Regions from separate parts of the Kluyvera sp. CRP genome, predicted to be linked through region 3. Evidence: predicted binding sites of a transcription regulator. Region 3 holds the regulator's gene; each other region holds the start of a gene.
What was found. The regulator CRP, encoded in region 3, controls carbon source genes, mostly activating them, when cyclic AMP is high. The targets are predictions, from matches to a motif close to ATGTGANNNNNNTCACAT.
Positions count from the first base shown of each region.

Region 1 (7,467 bases), 1.2 Mb from region 3:
TGAACGTCGGCGGATTTGGCTTGCTGCCGGGGTCGTTGGCTAACCTGATTGCCCTGCGTATGGCCGCAGACCGACGTATCTGGTGGCGCTTCCACCTCTACTCGATCCCAATGTTGCTGTGGGCGGCGGTGGCGGGATACGGGCTGTTCGCGATCCTCAACCGCGTGTAGGCGCTGATAAGCGCAGCGCCATCAGGCCGTCTGGCATGGCGGCGCTGCCTTATTCGGTCTACATCGCCGATCCTCCCCGCTCTATACTCTCACTCATCTCACAAAAAACGATCTTCAGGGTTGCGCACTTTTTCGACTTTGAGGTATATGACTAGTCATGAAATTTAAATGACTAGTCATATAGGAGTCGAATCATGAAACCATCACTGCCCGCCAACTTCCTGTGGGGGAATTCCGTCTCCAGCATGCAGACCGAAGGTGCCTGGAATGAAGGCGGCAAAGGGATGTCGGTATACGATATCCGCGAGCCAAAAGAGTTTGCTTCCGACTGGAAGGTCGCGACTGACTCCTACCATCGCTACGAAGAAGATTTTGATCTGATGAAAGATCTGGGGATGAACTGCTACCGTTTCCAGATCGCCTGGAGCCGCGTGTGCCCAACCGGTGATGGCGAGTTTAACGAAGAGGGCATTGCCTTCTACGATCGCTTTATCGATGCCCTGATTGCACGCGGCATTGAGCCTATGATCTGCCTGTACCACTTTGATATGCCGCTGGCGCTGGCGGAAAAATACAACGGCTTTACCGACCGCCGCGTGATGGAAGCCTTTATCCGCTACGGTAAAAAAGTGATCGACTGCTTCGGCGACAAGGTGACATGGTGGCTGACCTTTAACGAACAGAACCTCTACCATATGCCGGAAACGTTCCTTATTTCCGGCTATATGCGCGGTGAGAAAACCCTACGTGAGCTGTATGAAATTCAGCATCACGTGATGATGGCGCACGCGCATCTGACGAATTATCTGCATGAAACCAAACCGGGTAAATTGATGGGGGGCATGCTGGCGCACGCCCAGGTCTATCCGGCTACCTGCAAGCCGCGCGATGTGTTCTGTGCGCAGCAACTGGACGAATTCTTCAATCAGAATTTGCTGCGCGTCTTTGCGGGTGAGGGCTACAGCCCGGAAGTGATGCACTTCGTTAAGCAGTCCGGCTTTGACGATATTTATCGCGAGGAAGACCTGGCGGTGCTGGCGACCATGAAGAACGACTATATGGCCTTCAGCTACTACGCCAGCCGTACCCTTGACAGCGACCCTATCCCGGAAGGCACGCCGGTGAACAACTATATGCTGTTCGGCGACAAACCAAACCCGCACCTGAAGGCCACCGAATGGAACTGGCAGATAGATCCGCTCGGTTTTCGCAGTATCATTACCCGCTATTACAATGACTGGCGTCTGCCGGTGTTCCCGATTGAGAACGGTATTGGGGTGATAGAACACTGGGATGGAGAAAATCCGATCGCCGACGATTACCGTATCGCCTATCATCGCGATCATATTAACGCTATGAAAGAGGCGATTTTTGAAGATGGCGCGCAGGTCATTGGTTATCTGGGCTGGGGGCTTATTGATATTCTCAGCTCGCAGGGCGACATGCGTAAGCGTTATGGCGTGGTCTACGTCAACCGTGAAAACCACGATTTAAAAGACCTCAAACGTGTGCCGAAGAAAAGCTATGACTGGCTGAAACGGGCCATTCATAGCAATGGCGAAGAGATGTAACAACAGGAGCGGGTGATGGCAGCGAAGTACATCGCGATAGCGCGGGAAATTAAAAAACGGATTATCAGTGGGCAGTATCCCGCCGCTGAGCCATTGCCCGACCAGTTTGCGCTGGCCGCCGAATTTGGTACCAGCCGGATGACCATTCAGCAGGCGATGCGCCAGCTGATTGTTGAAGGGCTGGTTTATACCCGCCAGGGGCAGGGGACGTTTATTCGCAAGAACTTCCTCCAGCTCTCACAGTGGGACATTCACGGCAGCGACTACGCCGGGGCGACGGAAACCTGGGGACATCTGGGCAAGGTCGCAAGCCAGGTGATTCACTTTGAGCTCCGTTTTCCCAGCGAGAAAGAGCAGGCATCGCTGCTGATTGACGCCGATTCACCGGTGTACGATTTTGTGCGCCTGCGTCTGCTGAACGGCGAGCCGCTGTCGCTGGATATTACGGTCATGCCGGTGTCGCTGGTGCCGGGGTTGAGTAAATCACATCTCGAAAACTCGGTCTTTCGCTACGTGCAGGACAATCTTGGTCTGAAGATGATGGGGTCTTATCGCGTGGTGCGCGCGCTGAAGCCCAGCGAGCTGGATCAGCAGCATTTGAACTGTGACGCGAGTGACCCGATTCTGGAAGTGGAACAGGTGATTTATCTGGATGACGGCACGCCGCTGGAGTATGCGCACTGTCACTATCGCTACGATCACGGGGGGATTGTGATCGTCAATAACGGATAAAAAAAGGGCGGGTGATTAACCCGCCCTTTTTGATCGTCTGGTTGACTTAGTTCAGACGAACCGGCATACCGGAACGGTTTTTCACCGCCTGGTCAACGATGCTCTGGTCAACGTCGGACTGGCTGGTCACCGCCTGTACCGCTTTGGTCAGGACAACCGGAACAGTTTCACCACCTTCGAACTGCGCTTCAGTGGTAGACAGCGGGTTGTGCACTTCAATGAAGCGGCTGCCGTCTGGCTCCGTGGTCGCTTTAACCGGTTCATCGATAAACTGCACGCGGGTGCCGACCGGCACGTTCTCGAACAGGAATTTGATGTCTTCGTTACGCAGACGCACGCAACCGTGGCTCACGCGCAGGCCGATACCGAAGTTGGCATTGGTGCCGTGAATGGCATACAGACGACCAATATACAGAGCGTACAGACCCATCGGGTTGTCCGGGCCAGCCGGAACCACTGCCGGCAGCGGGTTGCCTGCTGCGGCATATTCAGCGTGCATTTTCGCCGTCGGCGTCCAGGTCGGGCCGGCTTTCTTACGTTCTACCTTGGTGGTCCAGTTAATTGGGGTATCTTTACCCAACTGGCCGATACCGATTGGCAGCACGATCACCGTGTTGGTGCCTTTCGGGTAGTAGTATAGACGCATTTCCGCGCTGTTGATGATAATACCTTCATGCACGGTGTCCGGCAGGATCAGCTGCTGAGGAATATTCAGCACGCTGCCGCCTTTCGGCAGGTAGGTGTCGACGCCTGGGTTAGCCTCCAGGAGGTTGGAAAGCCCCATCTGGTACTGGGCGGCGAAGTATTCCAGCGGCTGTTTGTTATCGTCAGGAATCGTGATGACCTGATTCTGTCCGATAATACGGCTACCGTCGGTCGGCAGCGGATACGTCACCGCAGAGGCCGAATTGCAGAAACCTACGACAGCGAGCGCCGCAGCGAAAAGCGTTGTTAATTTCATGTTCATGTTGTGCGAGGTATCAGTGCCATTACGGCGGTTGTTTGAGAATTCAGACTGTTGGTTGCAGCGCATTATATGTGCATTCGATGCGACTGGGAATTCGGATGTGTACGAAATCACATTTTTTTCACTTGCGTTACAGTTTAGCCGTTGGCGAAGGCGGGCGCTTTTTATTCGCAAGTGTGGCATAATAGGGAGTTTGTCACATTCTTCAGGATACTCCCGTGTTAGTTACCAGCAACGTCACCATGCAGTTTGGCAGTAAGCCGCTGTTCGAAAATATCTCCGTCAAATTTGGCGGCGGCAACCGTTACGGCCTGATTGGCGCCAACGGGAGCGGTAAATCCACCTTTATGAAAATCCTCGGCGGCGACTTAGAGCCGACGCTGGGCAACGTGTCTCTCGATCCCAATGAGCGTATCGGTAAGCTGCGTCAGGATCAGTTCGCCTTTGAAGAGTTCACCGTACTTGATACGGTGATCATGGGCCACAGCGAGCTGTGGGAAGTGAAGCAAGAGCGCGACCGTATCTATAGTCTGGCTGAAATGAGCGAAGAAGACGGCTATAAAGTGGCCGATCTCGAAGTGCTCTACGGCGAAATGGACGGCTACTCCGCTGAAGCGCGCGCCGGTGAACTACTGCTGGGTGTCGGCATTCCGCTGGATCAGCACTACGGCCCGATGAGCGAAGTCGCGCCAGGCTGGAAACTGCGTGTGCTGTTGGCGCAGGCGCTGTTCTCTAACCCGGACATCCTGCTGCTCGATGAACCGACGAACAACCTGGACATCGACACCATTCGCTGGCTGGAGCAGACGCTGAACGAACGCGACAGCACCATGATCATCATCTCGCACGACCGTCACTTCCTGAACATGGTTTGTACCCACATGGCGGATCTCGACTATGGCGAGCTGCGCGTCTACGCCGGTAACTACGACGAATACATGACAGCAGCTACCCAGGCTCGTGAACGTCTGCTGGCCGATAACGCCAAGAAGAAAGCGCAAATTGCCGACCTGCAATCCTTCGTCAGCCGCTTTAGCGCCAACGCCTCTAAATCACGCCAGGCGACTTCCCGCGCCCGTCAGATTGACAAGATCAAGCTCGACGAAGTGAAGGCATCCAGCCGTCAGAACCCGTTCATCCGCTTCGAGCAGGATAAGAAACTGTTCCGTAATGCGCTGGAAGTGGAAGCGCTGGCCAAAGGTTTTGAAAACGGCCCGCTGTTTAAAAACTTCAACCTGATGATGGAAGTTGGCGAGAAGATTGCCATCATCGGCGCCAACGGTGTGGGTAAATCCACCATGCTGAAAACCCTGGTCGGTGAACTGACGCCGGATAACGGCACCGTGAAATGGTCCGAAAATGCCAGCATCGGTTACTACGCGCAGGATCACGCCGAAGATTTCGATAACGACCTGAGCGTGTTCGACTGGATGAGCCAGTGGAAGCAGGAAGGCGATGACGAGCAGGTAGTGCGCGGTTTCCTTGGTCGTCTGCTGTTCAGCCAGGACGATATCAAGAAGCCGGCGAAGGTACTTTCCGGTGGTGAGAAGGGCCGTATGCTGTTTGGTAAGCTGATGATGCAGAAACCGAACATTCTGGTGATGGATGAACCTACCAACCACCTGGATATGGAATCGATCGAATCACTGAACATGGCGCTGGAAATGTATCAGGGTACCCTGATCTTCGTTTCTCACGACCGTGAGTTCGTGAGCTCGCTGGCGACTCGCGTGATTGAGATTACGCCGGAACGCGTGGTGGACTTCAGCGGTAACTACGAAGATTACCTGCGTAGCAAAGGGGTGGAGTAATTTCCCTCAGCCTGGCCCTCTCCCAAAGGGAGAGGGAACCGTCAGGTGCAAATTAAAACACCTTGCTCCTGCAAGCCGCACAATGCGGTTTGCTCCCTCTCCCCAGTGGGGAGAGGGGCGGGGTGAGGGGTTATCCTCGTACCCACTCACTTTTCTCTTCGCCGTTAATCAACAGCTGACGTTTTTCTCCTTCTGGCAGCGTCACTTTTAACGCTTCCCATGCCGGACGATAATCGCCGCGTGCGTTCACCTTCAGGTCAATCGTCCTGGCGGTGCAGACCATCTCCCACTCCAGCCACAGCGCGTTACCTTCTTTGTAGCCCCACGACTCGCCGTCATCCTCAAACAGCAGGCCCGAAGAGCGGCCGATTCCTTTAACCGGGAACAGCTTCAGCTCACGCAAGGTATCTTCTTCTGCTTTCACGTAGGTAATACGTTCGCTCAGCGGTAGGCCTGCGCCCGCGCGGACCAGCAGCGGCAGTTTCTCCAGCGGCGCATCGACGACAATCGACTGTCCGCCGCTGTACCACGCGCCGGTGTAGAAATCGTACCAGCCGGTTTCGTTGTCCGGCAGCCAGACGCGGCGTTCGCGCTCGCCGGCTTCCACCACGCTGGCGACCAGAATATCGCGGCCCAGCAGGAAGTCATCGCACTCTTCAAACGTCTGCGCATCGTGTTCGTGATCAAGGAAAGTCGGACGCAGCATCGGCTCGTCGTCGGCATGCGCCTGCCATAGCAGCGTGTAGAGATACGGCAGCAGACGGTAGCGCAGCTCAATCGCGCTGCGAATCGCCGGGGTCACGCCAGGATACATCCAGGGTTCGTTCACCGTGTGGTCGTCGTTCCATGAATGGATGGTAAAGCGCGGATGCATTACACCGTTCTGTACCCAGCGGACAAACAGCTCCGGGTCCGGTTTGTCGCCGGAGAAGCCGCCGACATCATGGCCCAGGTTGTACAGACCGGACAGGCTCATCCCCAGCCCCATGCGGATGTTGTAGCGCAGCGTGTCCCAGTTAGTGCGGTTATCGCCGCTCCAGGTCTGCACGTAGCGCTGCATCCCGGCGCAGCCGGAACGGGAGATCAGATACGGGCGCTTGTTCGGCGCAAAGCGCTCCTGCGCTTCCATTGATGCGCGGATCATCAGCAGCGGCATCACTGGGCGAATATGCTTAATCGCAATCTCATCGCCAAAGCCGTGGCAGCGCGCTTCACCGTCCCATACTTCAAACTCGTTGTTATCGTTCCAGGTGGAATCGATACCCATCTCCAGCAGCTGTGTAGTGACGCCCTCCTGCCACCAGGCCACGGTTTGCGGATTGGTAAAATCGAGGTGCGAACCTTCATCGTCCCAGAAGCTGGAACGCTCCGGACCGTCGCTTTCCGAGTCGCGAATAAACAGCGCTTTCTCCGCCACCTCGTTGTAACGCGGGTGATCCTGCAACAAGCATGGCTTGATGTTAGCCGCCAGATGTAGACCTGCATCATGGAACGCCTGGCTCATGACCTTTGGCTGCGGCACTTTGTCGTAGTTCCAGTTGAAGACGTAGCGCTTGCCGTTAATGGAGGTATAGCCGGAAGAGAGCTGGAACGAATCGCACGGGATAGCATGCTCGTCGCACAGACGAATAAAGTTCATCAGCTGATTTTGCGCGTCCGGCGCGTCGGTGTAGTGCATGGTTGAGCCGCTGTAGCCCAGGCTCCATTTCGGCCCGAACAGCGTTTTACCGGTCAGGCGTACGAAGGCTTTGGTGACATCCAGCACGCGCTCGCCGGTAAACAGGTAGTAATCGATATCACCGGCTTCTGCCTGCCAGCGGCGATAAGCGGTGTGGTAGTTGTCGATCTCGTTGCCTAAATCCAGCCAGCAGCTGCTGAGGTTGTCGTAAAACAGCCCGAAGCTGATGTCATCACGGCGCGTAATGGTGAACGGAATGTGTTTGTACAGCGGGTCAGTGCTGGCCGCGTTGTAGCCCATCGCATCCAGGTTACGCATCTCGTAGCGCTTGCCGTTACGCTGCAAATCACCGGCTTTATCCCCCAGGCCATAAAAACGCTCGTCCTTACGGCGGCTCTGGTAGTGCGCCACGCCATCGCCGTGGGCATTCACCAGATAGGCGCTGGTCGGACGGTCATTGACCAGCGGCTGCCACTCGCCTTCGGCGTTGCGGTAGTGCCACTCCAGCCACAGCGGCTGGTGGACGGTGACGCGCAGC
Region 1 covers NZ_CP082841.1:2,749,805-2,757,271, forward strand. The annotation lists gene K7B04_RS12940 (anion transporter) at 1-170, shown strand, start outside; gene K7B04_RS12945 (glycoside hydrolase family 1 protein) at 365-1,741, shown strand; gene K7B04_RS12950 (GntR family transcriptional regulator) at 1,757-2,473, shown strand; gene ldtB (L,D-transpeptidase) at 2,520-3,440, opposite strand; gene K7B04_RS12960 (ABC-F family ATPase) at 3,659-5,251, shown strand; gene K7B04_RS12965 (glycoside hydrolase family 31 protein) at 5,382-7,467, opposite strand, start outside.
Region 1: the regulator CRP is predicted to act here: its motif matches at 3,539-3,556, upstream of ldtB (L,D-transpeptidase).

Region 2 (7,467 bases), 1.3 Mb from region 3:
GTTCGGTATGCAGTTTTCCGGTGAGGATCAGGCCGTCGATATTGTAGGAGAGCAGGTTCAGCACCTCGCGCTCTTCGCGCTCGGCGTCATATTCGTAGTTGGCGATCAGCGTCTGGTACTGGCAGGCCGAGGTGACGGATTCAATCCCCGCCAGCACGTCGGCAAAGATCTGGTTGCGAAACGAGGGGATCAGTACGCCAATGGTTTTACTGCGGGCGTTGAGCAGAATTTCCGGGGCGCGGTTGGGAATGTAGTTGTTCTCTTCCATGACTTTCGAAATCAATTCGCGGCTGCGTTGCGACACCTGATTCGGGTCGCGCAGATAACGGCTGACCGTCATCTTATTCAGCCCGGCCAGCGCGGCAATATCCTGTAATGTCATCCGATTGTTTTTCATGAGGTTCTCTACGACCAACAGCCCATTATGCTCGCAGAGAACCTTATCACAGCCGGTTAGCGACTGCACTCCTCGCTCAACCTTAACGCGTGGCCATCTCAGCCGACGGCGAGGTGGTTTCATTTTGCGCTCGAACGCAATACATCAGCACCACCGACGCCAGCAGGGCGATTGCCATAAAGGTGTAGGAGACACCCGGCCCGCCGGTCACGCCGTTGAGGTACCCCACCAGCCACGCGCCGAGGAATGCGCCTAACGCGCCGAAGCTGTTGATCATCCCCATCGAGACGCCGGAGACGTTGCGCGGCAGCAGTTCGGGAATCAGCGCAAAGAACGGTCCATAAGGCGCATACATACAGGCGGCAGCCACGACCAGCAGCGCGTAGGAGAGCCAGAAAGACTGGTTGCCCAGCATCCACGAGGCGAAGAACGCGATGGCGGCAATCAACAGCAGCGGCCAGATAAACAGCTTACGGTTCTGGAACTTATCGGACAGCCAGGAGACGGTCAGCATCAGGCAGATTGCCGCCAGATACGGCACCGCCGCCAGCCAGCCCACTGCCACAATGTCCATCTGCGCCGCGTTTTTCAGAATCGACGGCATCCACATCATGAAGCCATACACGCCGATGCTCCACAGCGCATGCACCGCGCAAAGCATGATCACGCTGCGCGAGCGCATTGCTTCACCGTAGTTACGCATCGGCTTAATGTCGCGCTGCTCGCGATCCATCGCCTGCTGTAACGCCTCTTTTTCCTGCGCGCTTAACCAACCCGCATCCGCCGGTTTATCACGCACCAGAATCACCCAGCAGAACGCCCAAATCACCGCCGGAATGCCTTCGAAAATAAACATTTCACGCCAGCCCCAGGCTTCAATCAGGTAGCCGGAGACAATCGACATCCACAGCACCGTAACGGGGTTACCGAGAATCAAAAAGGTATTGGCGCGCGAACGTTCGGTTTTGGTAAACCAGTTGCTGATATAAATCAGCATCGCGGGCATCACCGCCGCCTCAACGATCCCAAGAATAAAGCGAATAGCCATCAGCGTGGGAATGTTACTCACAAAACCGGTCGCCGCGGCGCAGAGCCCCCAAAGGATCAGGCTGCAAAAGATCATTTTGCGCACGCTATGCTTAACGGCATACATCGCGCCCGGCACCTGGAAGAAGAAATAGCCCAGGAAGAACAGCGCGCCAATTAACGATGCGGTTCCCTGAGTAATTCCTAAATCATGTTCTATACCGGCGGCAGCGGCAAAGCCGTAATTGGCGCGGTCGAGATAAGCTAAGCTGTAGGTAATAAAAATAATCGGCATTAAATACCACCAGCGACGCGCCGGCAGTTTTGCGAGCATATTCATACTCACTCCTCGGATTATCATTAGATGATGAGGTCGCGTCCCGCGGCCCCGTTAGCATTCAGACGGCAGCCAGCATGCCGCCATCGACAAAAAGAAGGTGTCCGTTAACAAAGTCAGAAGCCGGCGCGGCAAGATAAACCGCCGCGCCAATCAGCTCTTCCGGGTTACCCCAGCGGGCGGCGGGCGTGCGCTGGAACAGCCAGGCGGAGAATGCCTCATCGTTGACCAGCGCGGTGGTCATGTCGGTGGCGAAATAACCGGGGGCAATGCCATTAACCTGAATATTGTATTCCGCCAGTTCCACACACATCCCACGAGTTAACATTTTGACCGCCCCCTTTGACGCCGCGTACGGGGTAATGGTCTTGCGCCCTAGCTCGCTCTGCATCGAGCAGATATTAATAATCTTCCCGCGGCGGCGTTGCACCATGTAGCGGGAAACCTGCTGCGACACCAGAAAGACCGATTTCTGGTTCACATCAATCACTTTGTCCCACTCCGCTTCCGGGAATTCGGTGAAGGGATAACGACGCTGGATACCGGCGTTGTTGATTAAAATATCAATGGCTCCCACTTCCCTTTCGATTTGCGCGATGGCCTGCGCCACGTCTTCCCCATTGGTCACGTCAAAACCGTAGCCTACGGCGCGATAGCCTTCAGCCACCAGCTTGTCCGCCGCCGCCTGCGCACGCTGCTGGGTGATGTCGTTAATCACAATCTCCGCGCCGTGCGCCGCCAGACCGCTGGCCAGCAGGTTACCAATCCCCTGCGCGGAGCCGGTAATCAGCGCGCGTTTACCGCTCAGGTCGAATAGGTTTTTCATAAAAAACTCCTTTTTTGATAACTGTTACGCGTAACTGTATACGCGTAACAGTAGAAAAAAGAAGATCCAGGAGAGGGAAAATGATCGTTCTGTGATCAAGTCGGCACTTACGCACAAGATGAGAACGTAGCGCAATTTTCATGTAACAAAGCAACATGTGAACTGGCTGGCATTTTTGACATCTATCACACTTTATAGTGAGCGCCATCATTAGGAGGAGTCATTTAACCATCATGGCATCGATTAAAGACGTCGCGAAAAAGGCCGGTGTATCGACCGCTACCGTGTCCAGAGTGCTCAATAATCAACCCAGCGTGATCCCGGAGACCCGCAAAGCGGTACGCGACGCAATGGATTATCTTTGCTACGTGCCAAACAAGAGTGCGTTTCAGCTCACTGGCAAATGTTCAGGGCTGATTGGCGTGGTGCTCCCTAATCTGGTCAACCCACACTTTTGTGAATTGCTGGCGACCTTCGAGGAAGAGGCAAGATATATCGGTAAATCGGTGATTGTGAAAACGCATCAGAATCAGCCACAGCAGGATAAACAGCTGCTGCAAACCCTGGTGGGGATGGGCATTGACGGCTTGCTGTGGGTGCCGACCGAAGCCGAAAGAGAACTGGCGGAATGGTTAACGATCACCAACATTCCGGTCGCGGTGGTCACCCAGGTTTCGCGCTTTTTCAATTCGGTGTCGATTAACGAAAGCAAGGGCGCTGAGAGTATTGCTGAACATTTTATCCATACCGGGCATACCTCATTTGGCTTTATTGCCCAGGATGGCGTCGATAACAGAAAAGTCTCTGCCTATAGCAAAAAAATAACCCGCCATGGTTTAACCGTCGCCGACGAAAACCAGTTCTGGATACCAAAAGGCGAAGGGGAGAAAATATCTGAACATATCGCCACCCTTGATATCATCATTGAAAAACTGACGCAGCCGAATACCACCTGCTCCTGCCTGCTAATTTATAATGACGTGGCCGCTAACTATGTGATTGATGGACTCAAAAAGAAAGGTCTCTCTCTGCCGCAAGATATTGCCATCGCGAGTTTCGATAATACGCTGCTGGCTCAAACAAAAAAAATAACCAGCGTCGCACAGCCTATTAATGAAATCGCCCACCTGGCGTTTCAAATGGTCAACCATAAAAAACAGCAGGACAATATAGAAATGTATGAAATTGTCTCGCGACTGATTATTCGCGAGAGCAGTGTCAATATTAATATAACGGCCCTATAAACTACTTATAACCCCTCAGCACATTTAATTGTGCCAGGAATTTTATCGCTAAAATTATTTTATCTCTATCATCGGCCATCCCGGCCCATGTCGTTTATTTATCACTGCGCTACCGCGCAATAATGAGGTGTGTACTAATGCATACTGAAACAATAGTACGGCGAGATCCGTACGAAAAACTCAGCCTGAAAGAAAAAATAGGTTACGGCATGGGTGACGCCGGTTCGGGGATGATCTGGAGCGTTCTGGCGCTATATCTGACCTGGTTTTATACCGATGTCTACGGGCTTGATGCCGGGTTAGTCGGCACGCTGTTTCTGGTTATCCGTGTATTTGACGCGTTTAGCGACCCAGCCATGGGCGCTATTTGCGACCGAACCCGAACTCGTTGGGGCAAGTTCCGTCCATGGTTGCTGTGGATGGCGGTGCCGTTCGGCCTGTGTGCCGTCCTGATGTTTACCACCCCAGATTTGAGTATGAACGGTAAAATTATTTACGCCTGGATTACCTATCTGATTATGTCCTTAATTTATACCGCTATTAACATTCCCTATTGCTCGGTAGGCGGCGTGATTACGCTTAACCAAAAGGAACGCATGGGATGTCTGTCCTGGCGTTTTTTCCTGAATGGGTTGGCAACTTTAATTATCTCATCGTCTATTCTGCCATTAACCGATTGGCTGGGTAATGGCGACCGCGCCTCGGGTTTTCAGATGACCATGATGATCATGGGCGGTGCCGCAACCTTAATGTTCCTGTTTTGCTTTTCCAGCATTAAAGAACGCGTAGTTTCCATCAAGGAAAATGAATCGTTAATAAAAGATCTGAAGGATATTGCCAGGAATGATCAGTGGCTGCTGATGATTTCCATCACCTTCCTCAACGTCTTCCCGGCCTTTATTCGCGGCGGCGTCACCATCTATTACGCCACCTACGTGATGAAAGAATCCGTTGGCTTTATTACTTTCTTTATGGCGCTGGGCGTTGCCTGCAATATGTTAGGCAGCGTCATTGCAAAACCGCTGACCGACCGTTTCGATAAGGTGGTGCTGTTCCGCGTTATCAACATTATTCTTGGCCTGCTATCGCTGGCGCTGTGGTTTATCGACCCAACGTCGCTGACGCCGCTGCTGTCACTGTTCATCGTGATTAACATTCTGCATTTAATCCAGTCCGGTCCCATTCTGTGGGCGATGATGTCGGATGTTGACGACTACGGCGACTGGAAATTTGGTAAGCGTCTGACGGGGATTTCCTTCGCCGGCAACCTGTTTATGTTGAAGATGGGCTTAGCCGTTGCAGGCGCTATCGTCGCCTGGATCCTGGCCTACACCGGCTACGTTGCCAACAAACCCGAGCAAAATCCGCAAACCATCAACGGCATCATCATGATGTTCTCATTGCTGCCCATGGCCAGCTATTTCATCAGCGCGTTTATGGTGCGCTACTTCAAGCTCAATAACACGTTCCTCGAGAAAATTAAAAGCGACCTCGCGAAACGCGAACTGGAAAAGGGTCGTAACCTACCGCAGGAGTTAAAAGATGTCCCTGTCGTTTGATATTAAAAAAGGCCAGCGTATAGATCTGTGGCTGAAAGAGACACTGCCGACAACGCAGCCGTTATTGGTTATTAACGTGAACGGCACAATGGTGTTTAAAATTCAGGAAGCATCGCGCTACTACCAATATTTTACCTGGACGGCGTGGCAGGATGGCGTCGCCCATCTGGAGTGGCTGTCGGAGCACAGCGAAATATCGCTGTGCTATACCTGGCACCCGGATTCACTCTCGAAAGACGGCGTCTCTTTTATTGCTACACAGGCAGATGACTTCCGCTTACTGAATAACAATGATCTCGCCGCCTGGTATCAGCAGGAGCCGCTGCGCCCGGCGCTACACTTTTCCCCGCGCACCGGCTGGATGAACGATCCTAATGGCCTGCATTACCAAAACGGTGAATGGCATCTGTTCTACCAGTATCATCCGCACTCAACGCAGTGGGGGCCGATGCACTGGAACCATGCCGTTAGCCGCGATCTGTACCACTGGCGGCACTACCCTATTTTTCTCCAGCCAGAGCAAAATTTAACGGCACTGGGCGCGACAGGCGGGGCCTTCTCCGGTAGCGCCTACACCGACAAACAGGGCCAAACTCGTTTCTGGTATACCGAACGCCTCCCGGCTTATGACCTGTATCGTGGCTATCGCGAAGTGCAAAAAATGGCCGTGCCGGACAAATATAACGATAAGCCCGCAATGGTAAAAACCGTCCTGACCGATCTCCCTCCAGGCGTGGACTGCGACTTCCGCGATCCCAAAGTCTGGTATGAAGAGGCCGATAAGACGTTCTATATGATCCTCGGCGCGTCGGTCAACGGCGATCCCGCCATGCTGTTGTTCCACTCCGATGACAGCGAAAACTGGGCATTCCATCACGTACTGTACGTCGCCCCCGCCTACTTCCGTGAGAACGGCGGCCGCTGCATCGAGTGCCCCGACTTCTTTTGCCTCGACGGCGTGTGGGTGCTGATCATTGGTGTTGTTGGCTACACCGAACCCACAACGGGGCGGCACAACCTGCTGTTTGCGCAAACCGGGGAATTCCGCAACGGCAACTTCATCCCCTCAACGCAGCCGCTACAAACTCTCGATTTTGGGACGGATTTCTATGCGCTGCAAACCTGGGGCGAGGCTGACCAACGCATCGGCTTTGCCTGGCTGTATAACTGGGCGACGCAGAAAACCGTCGATTCGGCATACTGCGGTGAAATGTCGCTGCCGCGCCGCTTCCATCTGAATAACAAGCAGCAGCTGTGCATGACGCCGGTACGCCCGCCGGAATCACTGGAGATTAGTCAACATACGCTGAAGGACCGTCTCGCCTGGTCTGCCTCCGAAGGCGTTAAGGCCTGCGCGATCGATTTCACCGCTACCGCGCCTTTCTGCCTGACATTGACCGGCGATAGCGGCCAGCAAATTACCCTGGCACATGACGGCACAACCCTGACCCTCAGTGAACAAGGCCAGGACGATGGGCGCTACAGCACGCCGCTGGCCGATGTCGGTGACATTACGTTGTTCTTCGACGCCGGTATTGTTGAAGTCTTTGCTCTACAGGGCAGCGTTTGCGGTACACGCCGCTATTACTCCTGTAGCCATCTGACTCAAGTACAGATAACGGGTGCTCCGGCAACGCTCACACACTATCAGTCAACGTATTCCCAGAAATAATACCGGGTTTTATTTTCGAGAAGGATTTATTTATGACGAGCAATAACCACTACGACGTCACTCAATGGCACGTTGGGAATCCCTATAAAGATATCGGCGAAGTCATCAACAGCATCATTGCAGATATTAAAAGTCGACAAACGGAAACCGATATTAATGATGGCGGCAAACCTGGTGCGGCTATCTATATTCCGCCGGGAGACTATCACCTGACAACCCAGGTATTGATTGATATCAGCTATCTGAAAATTATGGGGGCAGGCCACGGCTTTGTTTCTTCCAGCATTCGTTTTAATACTCCGGCGAATGAATGGGAAAATTTACACGATCTCTGGCCGGGCGGTAGCCGTATTCTGGTCGATCTCGCCCCCCAATCAGGTGATGAGGAATGGGCCGGTGCGGCGTT
Region 2 covers NZ_CP082841.1:228,964-236,430, forward strand. The annotation lists gene K7B04_RS01065 (LacI family DNA-binding transcriptional regulator) at 1-397, opposite strand, end outside; gene K7B04_RS01070 (MFS transporter) at 480-1,763, opposite strand; gene idnO (gluconate 5-dehydrogenase) at 1,822-2,586, opposite strand; gene K7B04_RS01080 (LacI family DNA-binding transcriptional regulator) at 2,820-3,830, shown strand; gene K7B04_RS01085 (glycoside-pentoside-hexuronide (GPH):cation symporter) at 3,968-5,389, shown strand; gene K7B04_RS01090 (glycoside hydrolase family 32 protein) at 5,373-7,061, shown strand; gene K7B04_RS01095 (NosD domain-containing protein) at 7,094-7,467, shown strand, end outside.
Region 2: the regulator CRP is predicted to act here: its motif matches at 2,760-2,777, upstream of idnO (gluconate 5-dehydrogenase).

Region 3 (7,467 bases):
CCCTTCTAATACCACGCGGTCACCCGGCGCGATCAGTTTTTCCAGCATCGCGGTCAGGTCTGCGGTCGGCAGCACCTTACCCTGCACCGGAACGGAAGCCAGACGGCGCTGTTTTTCCGTGCGGCGGGTGTTCCAGACTCGTGCTGGCGTTTGCCCAGATAACATTATTAACCTCCTGATTCAGCTAATCATTTTGATTGCTTAACACAGCTAAGAGTGTGAACCCTGGTGAGAAAGTCATCAATTAAGCGTAGGAGAGAATCATTAGCTTGAGAGTAATAATTGAAGTAACAATTTGTGATAAGGATCAGAACCCAAAGGGATAAAAACGACTACCTGTGCCTCATTTTCATAAACACAATGGCAAAGTGACGGTATAGTAGGCGGCAGATTAACGAGTAAACATCGCGTAGACATGACTGAAACCACCCACCACGATCTCAACATCGACACCCAAAGCAGCGCCGACTTCGTGCCGATGCGCGGCGTCAGCAATCGTCATTTGCAGACCATGCTGCCGCGTCTTATCCGCCGTAAGGTGCAGTTCACGCCGCACTGGCAGCGCCTTGAACTGCCGGACGGCGACTTTGTCGATCTGGCGTGGAGCGAAGATCCGCAGGCCGCGCGCCATAAGCCGCGTCTGGTGGTGTTTCACGGTCTGGAAGGCAGCCTGTATAGCCCGTACGCGCATGGCCTTATCAATGCAGCGAAAGCGCAGGGCTGGCTGGGCGTGGTGATGCATTTCCGTGGCTGTAGCGGCGAGCCTAACCGTCTGAACCGCATCTACCACTCCGGCGAAACGGAAGACGGCACCTGGTTCCTGCACTGGCTGGCGCGCGAATATGGTCACGCCCCGACTGCGGCAGTGGGCTACTCGCTCGGCGGCAACATGCTGGCCTGCCTGCTCGCCAAAGAAGGCGACGAAGTGCCCATCGATGCCGCCGTGATTGTCTCGGCGCCGTTTATGCTGGAAGCCTGTAGCTACCACATGGATAAAGGCTTTTCACGCGTTTATCAGCGCTATCTGCTCAACCTGCTAAAAGGCAACGCAGCCCGCAAGCTGAAGGCCTATCCCGGCTCTTTGCCGGTCGATTTGCGTCAGTTGAAAAGCATGCGCCGCATCCGCGAGTTCGACGATTCGATTACCTCGAAGATCCACGGTTTTGCCGATGCCATTGACTATTACCGCCAGTGCAGCGCGATGCCGATCTTAAGCAAGATCACCAAGCCGACGCTGATCATCCACTCAAAGGACGATCCGTTTATGGATCACCACTCCATCCCCGCACAGGAAGAGCTGCCGGAGAACGTGGAGTACCAGTTGACGGAATACGGTGGTCACGTAGGTTTTATCGGCGGCACTTTGCGCCACCCGGAAATGTGGCTGGAAAAACGCATTCCCGCCTGGTTGATGCGCTGGTTGGGAGCAAAAGCATGATTATTCCCTGGCAGGATATCGACCCGGAGACGCTGGACAACCTGATTGAAAGCTTTGTCTTGCGCGAAGGCACTGATTATGGTGAATATGAACGTTCACTTGCGCAAAAGGTCGCCGACGTAAAACACCAGCTACAAACAGGCGAAGCGGTGCTGGTCTGGTCTGAGCTTCATGAGACCGTCAACATCATGCCCCGTAACCAATTTCGCGGTTAACTATACTCTAACGGCAGGAGGCGTTTACCACGCTTCCCTTGTCGTCTTTTCAGGGAGTTATTCGCATGTCTGCCAAACATCCGGTTATTGCCGTTACCGGCTCCAGCGGCGCGGGGACCACCACCACCAGCCTCGCCTTCCGTAAAATCTTTGCTCAACTCAACCTGCGCGCGGCAGAAGTGGAAGGCGACAGCTTCCACCGCTATACCCGTCCGGAAATGGATATGGCCATTCGTAAAGCCCGTGATTTGGGCCGCCATATTAGCTACTTTGGTCCGGATGCCAACGACTTCGGCCTGCTGGAACAAACCTTTCGCGACTATGGCGTGAGCGGTAAAGGGCAGTCGCGTAAATATCTGCATACCTACGACGAAGCGGTACCGTGGAATCAGGTACCCGGCACGTTTACCCCCTGGCAGCCGCTGCCAGAACCGACCGACGTGCTGTTCTACGAAGGGCTACACGGCGGCGTAGTGACGCCACAGCATGATGTCGCCCGCCACGTCGATCTACTGGTCGGCGTGGTGCCAATCGTTAACCTTGAGTGGATCCAGAAGATGATCCGCGACACCAGCGAACGCGGACATTCCCGCGAAGCGGTGATGGATTCCGTGGTGCGTTCGATGGAAGACTATATCAACTACATCACGCCGCAGTTCTCCCGCACCCATATCAACTTCCAGCGCGTGCCGACGGTCGATACCTCTAACCCGTTTGCCGCCAAGGGCATTCCGTCGCTGGACGAAAGCTTTGTGGTGATTCACTTCCGCAATCTCGACAACATCGACTATCCGTGGCTACTGGCCATGCTGCAAGGCTCATTCATCTCGCATATGAATACGCTGGTGGTTCCCGGCGGGAAGATGGGGCTGGCGATGGAATTGATCATGACACCGCTGGTGCAGCGTATGATGGAAGGGCGAAACTAATGCACGAACCCTCACCCCACAGGGGCGAGGGATTCGCTGCGTGCGAGGAATTACCCTTCGATCACTTCGTAGGAGTGGGTGATATTCACCGCTTTTTCAAGCATCAGCGCAACAGAACAGTACTTCTCGGCAGACAGATCCACCGCACGGGAAACCGCCGCATCCTTCAGCCCTTTACCGGTGACGATAAAATGCAGATTGATGTGGGTGAACAGGCGCGGCGCTTCTTCACGACGCTCGGAGGTCAGCTTCACTTCGCAGTCGGTCACGTCGTTGCGGCCCTTCTGCAGGATAGACACCACGTCGATGGCGCTACAGCCGCCCGCGGCCATCAGCACCACTTCCATTGGGCTTGGCGCTTTATCGCCAGAGTTGCCGTCCATCAGGATCTGGTGTCCAGAAGCGGACTCACCGAGGAAGGTCAGCCCTTCAACCCATTTCACACGCGCTTGCATAATTTTTAACTCCAAGGTTGCAATTTTCTTCTCAGATTACGCGCACATAACAATTCTCGCAATGGAAGGCGATCGACGTCATGCTGAAGCGAGACACCAGGAGACACACGGCTAAAGCTATGCTAAAACAGTCAGGATGCTACGGTAATACATAAACGTACTGCATGTATGCAGAGGACATCACATTACAGGCTGCGACAGTATTCGACAGCCGACTTCCCAGGTAACGGGAAGGATACTATTGCAACCGGTGGCCGCAATGCTTTTGCCGCCGGGAAGAGCTTATAACAGAGGATAACCGCGCATGGTGCTTGGCAAACCGCAAACAGACCCGACTCTCGAATGGTTCTTGTCTCATTGCCATATTCATAAGTACCCATCGAAGAGCACGCTGATTCACCAGGGTGAAAAAGCAGAGACGCTGTATTACATCGTAAAAGGCTCAGTGGCAGTACTCATCAAGGACGAAGAAGGGAAAGAGATGATCCTCTCTTACCTCAACCAGGGCGATTTCATCGGTGAGTTAGGCCTGTTTGAAGAAGGCCAGGAACGCAGCGCGTGGGTACGGGCAAAAACCGCTTGTGAAGTTGCTGAAATCTCTTATAAAAAATTCCGTCAGCTGATCCAGGTTAACCCGGACATCCTGATGCGTCTCTCTTCGCAAATGGCGCGTCGTCTGCAGGTTACCTCTGAGAAAGTCGGCAACCTGGCGTTCCTCGACGTCACCGGTCGTATCGCTCAGACCCTGCTGAACCTGGCAAAACAACCTGACGCAATGACCCACCCGGACGGGATGCAGATCAAAATCACCCGTCAGGAAATCGGCCAGATCGTCGGCTGCTCTCGTGAAACCGTGGGCCGTATCCTGAAGATGCTGGAAGATCAGAACCTGATCTCCGCACACGGCAAAACCATTGTCGTTTACGGTACCCGCTAATCCAGCCCAAACGGCGTATTGCGTCATGCAGTACGCCGTTTTTGTTTTCCCCCTATGTGGCGCAGGCTGATTTACCACCCGGAAGTCAACTATGCACTGCGGCAAACGCTGGTGCTGTGTCTGCCCGTTGCCATTGGTCTACTGCTCGGCCACCTCCAGCAGGGGTTGCTGTTCTCGCTGGTGCCCGCCTGCTGCAACATTGCCGGGCTTGATACCCCGCATAAGCGTTTCTTCAAGCGTCTGATCATCGGCGGCTGCCTGTTCGCCGGATGTAGTCTCGCCGTTCAGCTGCTGCTGGCGCGCGATGTGCCTTTGCCACTGATTCTGACCGGGCTAGCGCTGCTGCTTGGCGTCACGGCAGAGATCAGCGCGCTACACGGACGACTGCTGCCCGCCTCGCTAATTGCCTCCATTTTTACCCTCAGCCTGGCAGGGAATATGCCCATCTGGCAGCCATTATTGATCTATGCGCTGGGGACATTATGGTACGGGCTATTCAACTGGTGGTGGTTCTGGATGTGGCGCGAGCAGCCGCTACGCGAGTCGCTCAGCCTGCTTTACCGTCAGCTTGCCGACTACTGCGAAGCCAAATACAGCTTGCTCACCCAGCATACCGATCCCACCACCGCGCTGCCGCCGCTGCTGACTCGCCAGCAAAAGGTGGTGGACCTGATTTCCCAGTGCTACCAGCAACTGCACATGCTGGCGGCGAACCAGCACAATGACTACAAGCGGCTGCTGCGCGCTTTCCAGGTTGGGCTGGATTTGCAGGAGCATATCTCCGTCAGCCTGCATCAGCCGGAAGAGGTGCAGAAGCTGGTTGAACGCAGCCATGCGGAAGCGGTAATCCGCTGGAATGCCCAGACGGTAGCCGCACGCCTGCGCGTGCTGGCGGACGATATTCTCTATCACCGCTACCCTACCCGCTTCAACATGGATAAACAGATTGGCGCGCTGGAGAAAATTGCCGACCAGCACCCGGATAACCCGGTGGGTCAGTTCTGTGCCTGGCACTTCAGCCGCATTGCCCGCGTGCTACGCTCCCAGCGCCCGCTGTACCCGCGTAACCTGATGGCCGACAAAGAACGCCGTCTGCCGCTGTTCCCGGCGTTAAAAAGCTACCTCTCTTTGCGCTCTCCCGCCCTGCGTAACGCCGCGCGTCTCAGCGTGATGCTGAGCATCGCCAGCCTGATGGGCGCGGCGCTGCACCTGCCGAAACCGTACTGGATCCTGATGACGGTGCTGCTGGTCACACAAAACGGTTACGGCGCGACCCGGGTGCGAATTTTCCACCGAGCAGCGGGTACCCTTGCCGGTCTGGTGATTGCCGCCGTGGCCCTGCACTTCCACACGCCGCAGGGCTGGGCGCTAACGGGCATGCTGATAGTGACGTTAGTGAGCTACCTGATTATTCGTCGCAGCTACGGTTGGGCGACCGTCGGCTTTACCATCACCGCGGTGTACACCCTGCAAATCCTGACGCTTAATGGCGAAGAGTTTATTGTCGCCCGCTTTATCGACACCATCATTGGTTGCCTGATCGCCTTTGGCGGCATGATTTGGCTATGGCCGCAGTGGCAGAGCGGCCAGCTGCGCCAGAACGCCCAGGCGGCGCTGGAGGCCGATCAGGACGCTATCCGCCTGATCCTCAGCCCCGACCCACAGGCACCGAAGCTGGCCTACCAGCGCATGCGCGTCAACCAGGCACACAACACGCTGTACAACACGCTGAACCAGGCGATGCAGGAGCCGGGCTTTAATTCACGTTATCTTGAAGATATGAAACTGTGGGTGACCCACAGCCAGTTTATCGTCGAGCACATCAATGCCATGACGACGCTGGCGCGCGAGCACAATATGTTGACGCCTGATTTGGCGCAGCAGTACCTGGAGTCGTGTGAGATTGCTCTACAACGCTGTCAGCAGCGTCTGGAATACGATGAAGCGGGGAGCAGTGGCGAGGTCAACATTATGGAAGCGCCGGATTCACTGTCCCACGGGCCGTTAAGCACCATGGAACAGCATCTCCAGCGAATTCTGGGGCACCTGAACACCATGCACACTATTTCGTCGGTGGCCTGGCGCCAGCGCCCACGGCACGGCGGCTGGTTAAAGCGGCAAACTAGCTAACAATTTTCGCGACGGCCTGGGCAAAGCGCTGCATACCTTCGTCGATATCCACCTCTTCCACCACCAGCGAGGGGGCAAAGCGCATCACGTCCGGGCCGGCATTCAATACCATCACACCGACATCCGCTGCCGCATACAAGAAGTCGCGCGCGCGGCCTTTGTACTTCGCGTTCAACTCGGCGCCAATCAGCAGCCCCATCCCGCGCACATCGCTGAAGACATCGTATTTCGCGTTAATCTGTTGCAGATGCTGAACAAACCGCTCGCGCTTAGCATTGACGCCGTTCAGCACTTCCGGCGTGTTGATAATATCGAAGGCCGCACCGGCGACCGCGCAGGCCAGCGGGTTACCACCGTAGGTAGAGCCGTGCGAACCGACGTGGAAAGCGCTGGCAATATCGTTGGTTGTCAGCATGGCGCTGACCGGGAAGCCGCCGCCCAGCGCTTTAGCGCTGGTCAGAATGTCCGGCGTCACGCCGTAGTGCATGTAAGCAAACAGTGAACCGATACGCCCCATGCCGCTCTGCACTTCATCAAAGACCAGCAGCGCCTGATGCTTGTCACACAGGTCGCGCAACCCTTTGAGGAATTCAGGTGTCGCCGCCTGCACGCCGCCTTCGCCCTGAATCGGCTCCACCACCACCGCGCAGGTGTGGTCATCCATCACCGCTTCCACCGCGTGCAGATCGTTAAACGGCACGTGAACAATATCGGCAGGTTTAGGGCCGAAACCGTCGGAGTACTTTGGCTGACCGCCGACGGAGACGGTAAACAGCGAGCGCCCGTGGAAGGCGTTATGGAAGGCGATAATTTTGGTTTTATACGGACTATGGCGGGTTGAAGCGTAGTAACGCGCCAGTTTAAAGGCGGTCTCGTTGGCTTCAGTGCCGGAGTTCATGAACACCACGCGCTCGGCGAATGTGGCGTCAACCAGCTTCTGGCCCAGACGCAGCGCCGGTTCGTTGGTAAACACGTTGCTGGTGTGCCACAGGGTTTCACCCTGGGTTTTCAGCGCCTCAACCAGCGCCGGATGACAGTGGCCCAGCGCCGTCACCGCGATACCGCCAGCAAAATCAACGTACTCTTTGCCTTGCTGATCCCAGACGCGACTGCCTTTTCCCTTCACCGGAATAAACTCCGCCGGTGCATAGATTGGCAAAATGACCTGATCGAAGGTCGCGCGGGTGATCGCAGGTTGTTTGTTTACCATGTCATGCCCTTCTTCAAACGATGCAGCAATGAGTGTGAAAATCTATCCACAAAATATGCATAAAAAATCACATCATAGCAACTACTATCGCTGGAGAAAGTTGGCCAGTAGCTGGTGCCCTTGTTCGCTAAGAATGCTTTCCGGATGGAACTG
Region 3 covers NZ_CP082841.1:1,560,009-1,567,475, reverse strand. The annotation lists gene mdcA (malonate decarboxylase subunit alpha) at 1-165, opposite strand, end outside; gene K7B04_RS07235 (hydrolase) at 416-1,438, shown strand; gene K7B04_RS07230 (YheU family protein) at 1,435-1,653, shown strand; gene K7B04_RS07225 (phosphoribulokinase) at 1,719-2,582, shown strand; gene K7B04_RS07220 (OsmC family protein) at 2,633-3,037, opposite strand; gene crp (cAMP-activated global transcriptional regulator CRP) at 3,342-3,974, shown strand; gene K7B04_RS07210 (YccS/YhfK family putative transporter) at 4,029-6,104, shown strand; gene K7B04_RS07205 (aspartate aminotransferase family protein) at 6,097-7,314, opposite strand; gene pabA (aminodeoxychorismate synthase component 2) at 7,399-7,467, opposite strand, start outside.

Region 4 (7,467 bases), 2.0 Mb from region 3:
TTCAGAGCTGTTTTTCCTCACGTTTCTGCTTTTTGGCCTCTTGTTCCGCTTTTAAACGAGCCTCTTCTTTGCGTTTATTGCTCATGTCGTTGCGAATTTGCGCGTGACTCATTAAGGCAAAGATAAACGTGCCGCCGAAAATATTGCCCGCCAGCGTGGGAAGCGCGAAGGGCCAGATAAAGTCACTCCAGTGCAGCGTGCCGTTGAAAACCAGATAGAGTATTTCTACGGAGCCCACCACAATATGGGTGGTGTCGCTAAGTGCGATCAGCCAGGTCATCAGGATGATAACCACGATTTTGGCCGCGCCGGCTGCGGGAAACATCCACACCATGGTCGCAATAAGCCAGCCAGAGATGATGGCATTGGCGAACATCTCTGTTGGGCTGTTTTTCATAACGTCGAGGCCTATCTTAATAAAGGCGTCCCGGGTCTCTTCTTTAAAGATAGGCATATACTCAAACGCCCAGGCGGCAAGACCGGTGCCGATCAGGTTGCCGAGCAGGACCACGCCCCACAGGCGCATCAGCAAACCGACGTTACCCAGCGTCAGATTTTGCATGACCGGCAGGACGGCGGTGACGGTATTTTCGGTAAACAGCTGCTGGCGCGCCATAATGACGATGATAAAACCGAAGGTGTAGCCGAGGTTTTCGAGTAAATAACCGCCCGGTACGCCGTCCAGTTCGACATGAAAAATCCCTTTGGCGACCAACGACGCGCCCATCGATAACCCTGCGGCGATTGCCGACCACAGCAGTGCCATCGCGTCGCGCTCCATCTCTTTTTCGCCTTCCTGACGAATATGTTCATGAATTGCCATGGCACGAGAGGGGAGCCGGTCCTCATCGATTTCGATTTTTTCCCCGCTAAGCTTCTCTTCGCTTTCCACCTTGATGTCATCCATCATAATGTTCCTGAATAAAGAGGCGTATTGCTAAAGCGTAGCGGCTGCTGGCTTAATGGGCGGTGGATATATTCTGAAAGTGCAAAAATGGTAATATTTGTTTTTTTCTCGCCGTTAGAATATAAGCGCCACGGCGTGCTCTTTACCAGGCTATGATCAGATCAATAAAATTGGCTATATAGACATCGTCGGCGTGCTGTTACAATCACTTACACCTAAACAGGCGGATACGATTAAGGTCCGTCATGGATGGCAATCAGTGATAGCCATAATCACCAGGGAGACATTTATGAAGCTTCGCCTGTCGGCGCTTGCGCTCGGAACAACACTGCTGGTGGGCTGTGCAAGTTCCGGAACAGAACAGCAGGGGCGTTCTGACCCGTTTGAAGGTTTTAACCGTACGATGTACAGCTTCAACTTTGACGTGCTGGATCCGTACATTGTTCGCCCGGTCGCCGTCGCGTGGCGTGACTACGTTCCGCAGCCCGCGCGTAATGGCCTTGGCAACTTTACCAGCAACCTGGAAGAGCCGGCCATTATGGTCAACTCTTTCCTGCAAGGCGACCCGTACACGGGGATGGTTCACTTCACCCGCTTCTTCCTGAACACCATTCTGGGGATGGGCGGCTTTATTGACGTCGCCGGTATGGCAAACCCGAAACTGCAGCGCGTGCAACCGCACCGTTTCGGCAGCACGCTGGGGCACTATGGCGTAGGCTATGGCCCGTATTTGCAGCTTCCGTTCTACGGCAGCTTCACGCTGCGTGACGAAGGCGGCGACATGGTCGACACCACTTATCCGGTGCTCTCCTGGCTGACATGGCCGATGTCTATCGGCAAGTGGATGGTTGAAGGCGTAGAGACGCGCGCTCAGCTTCTCGACTCCGACGGCCTGCTGCGCCAGTCTTCTGACCCGTACATTATGGTGCGTGAAGCCTACTTCCAGCAGCATGACTTTATCGCTAACGGCGGCAAGCTGAAGCCGGAAGAGAACCCGAATGCGCAGGCGATTGAGGGCGATCTGAAGGACATCGATTCAGAATAAAAAAAGGGTGAACCGCAAGGTTCACCCTTTTTGTCTTCACGTCTTAAGGATTAAAACGCGTAGTTCAGGTTCACGCCGTAGAGCCAGGCTTTACCTTCAGATTCGAAGCTGTACGGGCCTTCTTCGAACTTCACTTTCTGACCATGCATATAAGACACGCCGACGTCGACAGAGGCATCTTTATTAAACGCATAGGTTGTCCCGGCGCTCAGCCAGAAACGGTCCTGATCCGGAATTGAGATGGAGCGACGGTTTGCTGGAACCGGGCTGTCATCGAAAGCGATACCGGTACGGAAGGTCCAGTTATCGTCGTAATAATACGTGGTACCCAGCGCAATGCGGTAAGAGTCTTTAAAGCCTTCTTCTTTATAGAAGAGCGTCTCGCCGTTGCTGTTTTTCGCTTTCAGCTCCTGGAACTGGCTCCAGCTGGTGTACGCCATGCTGTAGTGAATTGCCCACTGCGGCGCAACGCGGTTGTAACCTGAAATTTCCCACATTTCCGGCAGGTTCAGATCCAGGGAGCCGTCGATGGTTCTGCCATCGGTGCCTGCTGGCAGCGGCAGGCTGGCGAACAGCGGACGGAACGCAGCTGGCAGGGATTGTGATGACGGCAGTGAGCTACGGTAGTCGCCGTCGAAATCAATTTTAACTTCAGAACGGTAAGTGAAGCCGTAGCGGTTGTCTTTGTCTACTTCATACAGCAGACCGGCGTTCCAGCCGAAGCCCCACTCATCGCCTTTCAGACGGGCAATTTGCGTATCCGGCTGGATATTATTGGCATACCCAGCCGCACCTTGCAGCGCCGGGCTCTGGGCAAAACCAGGCCTCTGACTGATCTGGCCGGCAATCAGCTGGCCCAAATCGCCCGCGTAGCGTTCGAGCTTCGCTTTGGCATATACGGCGTTAAAGCCTAAACCGAAGCTGAAGTGGTTATTCAAACGGTAGGCACCGCTTAAATTCAGGTTGATGGTTTCAAGGTCGGTTTTCCCGCCCATTGAACCTGCGGCGTAGCTGTTATTAAACTCCGTCGCCAGACCATAGTTAGAGGTAACAGAAGCCCCCCAGCCAAACTGATCGTTAATTGGAGCAACGTAGTGGAAGTTCGGTACCCAGGCGGTAGGCGCAATATTGTCCTGGCTGGCATCATTTAATGCCGATCTACCGGTAATGTTGACATCCGGGTCAACAAAAATTGCGCCCGCGGACAGTGTTGGGCGATCGAACATCATAATTAATGCCGGGTTACGGCTGGCGTTACCCGCGTCATCGGCGATAGCGCCTTCACCAGAATAGGCACGGCCCAGACCAGAGGACGAAAATTCATTAAGCTGGAAGCCCGCTGACCAGGCTTGGGTTGAAACAAGTGCCACTGCGACAGCAAGAGCGGACTTCGTGTAACGGGTTTTCTGGCTCATGACCATAACCTCATTGAGTTATTTTTATACAAACAATGTTACATGTAGTAACAGAAGCGCGAAGTGTAGGGGCTGGACTACGACAGAGAAATCAGACCAGTGACGAGAGTATAGGTCTGACCAGCTGGTATGTTGCAATATTGTTTATTAGATTTTTCTAAGATGTTGTTTGAAACGAGATCTGGTTGGCAAAAATGCGGGTTTGGTCATAGCGTCGGAATGCCGGAATTTGTTTTAGATCATTTTTAATTGTGATTTCGGTCACTTATCGCCTTGGATCACATTCTCGACTGGAGACGCACAAAGGGCGGGCGTAAAATAGGCGCATAGTTTATCTGGCACCCTGAGTGCACCAAACAGAGGAAATCTACGATGAGTAAATGTAGTGCTGATGAAACTCCGGTATGCTGCTGCATGGACGTTGGTACCATTATGGACAACTCCGACTGCACCGCATCTTACAGCCGCGTGTTCGCCAACCGCGCAGACGCGGAAGAGACGCTGGCGGCGCTGACTGAAAAGGCGCGCGGCGTAGAATCCGAACCGTGCAAAATCACCGCCGACTTTAAAGACGTTGAAGGCGGCGTGCAGCTGGATATCGACTTTGTCTTTGCCTGTGAAGCAGAAACTCTGATTTTCCAGTTGGGCCTGCGTTAATCGCCCCTGCAAACCACTTGTCTATTAACGCCCCCGTTGCTGATGCAATGGGGGCGTTTTCTTTTCTGCTCAGTGTGTTTTAGCTCGCATTTTTTCCTCTCCCTGATTGGCTAAGTGTAAAAAATTGGTTAAGAATGTTATCAGGTCAGACCACTTGGTCGATTTCCGATAACAGGGGAGAGTTATGAGTCAGGCGTTACCACTAATCACCCGCCAGGGCGATCGCATTGCCATTGTCAGTGGGTTACGAACCCCTTTTGCCCGACAGGCGACGGCTTTTCACGGTATACCTGCCGTTGATTTAGGCAAAATGGTGGTGGGTGAAATGCTGGCGCGCAGCGAAATTCCCCCCGACGTTATTGAACAGCTTGTTTTTGGCCAGGTTGTGCAGATGCCGGCTGCGCCCAATATTGCCCGAGAGATTGTTCTCGGCACTGGGATGAACGTGCATACCGACGCCTACAGCGTCAGCCGCGCCTGCGCCACCAGCTTTCAGGCGGTGGCAAACGTAGCGGAAAGTCTGATGGCGGGGACCATTCGCGCGGGTATCGCCGGTGGGGCCGATTCCTCTTCTGTCCTGCCGATTGGCGTCAGCAAAAAGTTGGCCCGTGCGCTGGTTGATGCCAACAAAGCCCGTACCCTTGGCCAGAAGCTGAAACTTTTTTCTCAGCTGCGTCTGCGCGATCTGCTGCCGGTACCGCCTGCGGTGGCAGAGTATTCCACCGGGCTGCGTATGGGGGACACCGCCGAGCAGATGGCTAAAACCTACGGCATTACCCGCGAACAGCAGGATGCGCTGGCAAACCGGTCGCACCAACTGGCCGCGCAGGCCTGGGCGGCGGGTAAACTGACTGATGAAGTGATGACCGCCTACGTGCCTCCCTACCGCAATCCGTTGGAACAGGACAACAATATTCGCGCCAACTCTACGCTGGCGGATTACGCCAAACTGCGTCCGGCGTTCGACCGCCAGCATGGCACCGTCACGGCGGCCAACAGTACGCCATTAACCGACGGCGCGGCGGCGGTGATTCTGATGACCGAATCGCGTGCGAAAGAGCTGGGGCTGACGCCGCTGGGTTATCTGCGTAGCTACGCCTTTACCGCTATTGATGTCTGGCAGGATATGCTGCTGGGGCCGGCATGGTCTACGCCGCTGGCGCTGGATCGCGCAGGGCTAACTTTCTCCGACCTGACGCTGATTGATATGCACGAAGCCTTTGCTGCGCAAACGCTGGCGAACATTCAGTGCCTGGCCAGCGAAAAATTTGCCCGCGAGGTGCTGGGGCGCAGCCAGGCAACTGGCGAAATTGAAGAGAGCAAATTTAACGTACTGGGCGGCTCCATCGCCTACGGACATCCGTTTGCGGCAACCGGCGCGCGTATGATCACCCAAACGCTCAATGAGCTGCGCCGTCGCGGTGGCGGCTTCGGGTTAGTCACTGCCTGTGCGGCTGGTGGATTAGGCGCGGCGATGGTTCTGGAGGCTGAATAATGGACGCGATGAAATCGGCATTTACCTTCACCGTGCGCCCGGACAATGTGGCGGTCGTCACGATCGACGTACCTGATGAAAAGATGAATACCCTGAAAGCGGAGTTTGGCGGTCAGGTGCGCGCCATCCTCAAACAAATTCGGGACAACAAAACGTTGCAGGGCGTGGTGTTTATCTCCGCCAAGCCTGACAACTTTATTGCCGGGGCCGACATTAATATGATTGGCCGCTGTCAAAGCGCCCAGCAAGCCGAGTCGCTGGCGCGTCAGGGGCAGCAGGTGATGGCGGAAATTCAAAGCCTGTCGATTCCGGTGGTGGCGGCGATTCACGGGGCTTGCCTTGGCGGCGGTCTCGAGCTGGCGCTGGCCTGCCATGCGCGCATCTGTTCCGACGATGGGCGGACGGTGTTGGGGCTACCGGAAGTGCAGTTGGGTCTGCTGCCGGGGTCCGGCGGCACTCAGCGGTTACCGCGTCTGATTGGCGTCAGTACCGCGCTGGATATGATTTTGACCGGCAAACAGCTTCGCGCACGTCAGGCGCTGAAAGTGGGGCTGGTGGATGAGGTTGTGCCGCGTTCGATTTTGCTCGACGCCGCTGCGGAATATGCGCGTAAAGCGCATCATGAACATCGCCGTCTGTCGGTGCGCGATCGTATTCTGGCGGGGCCGTTGGGGCGTCATCTGCTGTTCAGCATGGCGGCAAAGAAAACCGCGCAGAAAACGCAGGGCAACTATCCGGCAACGGATAAAATCCTCAAGGTGATTGAAACCGGGCTGGCGCACGGCGCCAGCAGCGGCTACGAGGCGGAAGCTCGCGCCTTTGGCGAGCTGGCGATGACGCCGCAGTCGCGTGCGCTGCGCAGTATTTTCTTTGCCAGTACGGATATCAAAAAAGATCCTGGCGCCAGCGTTGCGCCTGGCCCGCTGGGCTCGGTCGGTGTATTGGGCGGCGGCCTGATGGGCGGCGGTATTGCCTACGTTACCGCCATTAAGGGCAAGCTGCCGGTACGTATTAAGGATATCAACGCCAACGGGATCAACCATGCGTTGAAATACAGCTGGGATCAACTGGAGCAAAAAGTACGCCGTCGCCATCTGAAACCCGCCGAGCGCGACGCGCAGCTGGCGCTGATTTCCGGTAGCCTCGACTACCGTGGTTTTGCTCATCGTGACCTCGTGATTGAGGCGGTTTTTGAAGACCTCGCGCTCAAGCAGAAGATGGTGGGTGAGGTTGAACACTATTGCGCTCCTCACACTATTTTTGCTTCAAATACCTCTTCTTTGCCCATTGGTGATATTGCTGCCCAGGCACAGCGCCCTGAGCAGGTGATTGGATTACACTTTTTCAGCCCGGTAGAGAAAATGCCTCTTGTGGAGGTCATCCCGCATGCGGGGACGTCTGAACAGACGATCGCAACGACCGTTAAGCTCGCAAAGAAACAGGGTAAAACGCCGATTGTGGTCGCCGATAAAGCCGGATTCTACGTAAACCGTATTCTCGCCCCGTACATCGCCGAAGCCATGCGCATGCTTGTTGACGGTGAGCGTGTGGAAGACATTGATAATGCATTGGTTAAATTTGGTTTCCCGGTTGGGCCTATTCAGCTACTGGATGAAGTGGGTATCGATACGGGCACGAAAATTCTCCCTGTGCTGGAAGCGGCCTATGGCGAACGTTTTAGCGCCCCTGCAACGTTGATTCAGGCAATTTTGAATGACGATCGCAAAGGCAGAAAAAATGGCCGTGGTTTCTATCTTTATGGTGTAAAAGGGCGTAAAAGCAAGAAACAGGTGGATACCGCGGTCTACGCCCTCGCGGGCATGTCGGCGCGTAACGCCCGCTGCTCGGCAGAGCAGATTGCCGAACGTTGCGTGATGCTGATGCTTAATGAGGCGGCACGCTGTGTTGATGAAGGCATCATCCGTAGCGCGCGCGATGGCGACATCGG
Region 4 covers NZ_CP082841.1:4,741,727-4,749,193, reverse strand. The annotation lists gene K7B04_RS22500 (formate/nitrite transporter family protein) at 2-910, opposite strand; gene mlaA (phospholipid-binding lipoprotein MlaA) at 1,197-1,952, shown strand; gene fadL (long-chain fatty acid transporter FadL) at 2,003-3,367, opposite strand; gene K7B04_RS22485 (YfcZ/YiiS family protein) at 3,740-4,024, shown strand; gene fadI (acetyl-CoA C-acyltransferase FadI) at 4,209-5,519, shown strand; gene fadJ (fatty acid oxidation complex subunit alpha FadJ) at 5,528-7,467, shown strand, end outside.
Region 4: the regulator CRP is predicted to act here: its motif matches at 3,617-3,634, upstream of K7B04_RS22485 (YfcZ/YiiS family protein).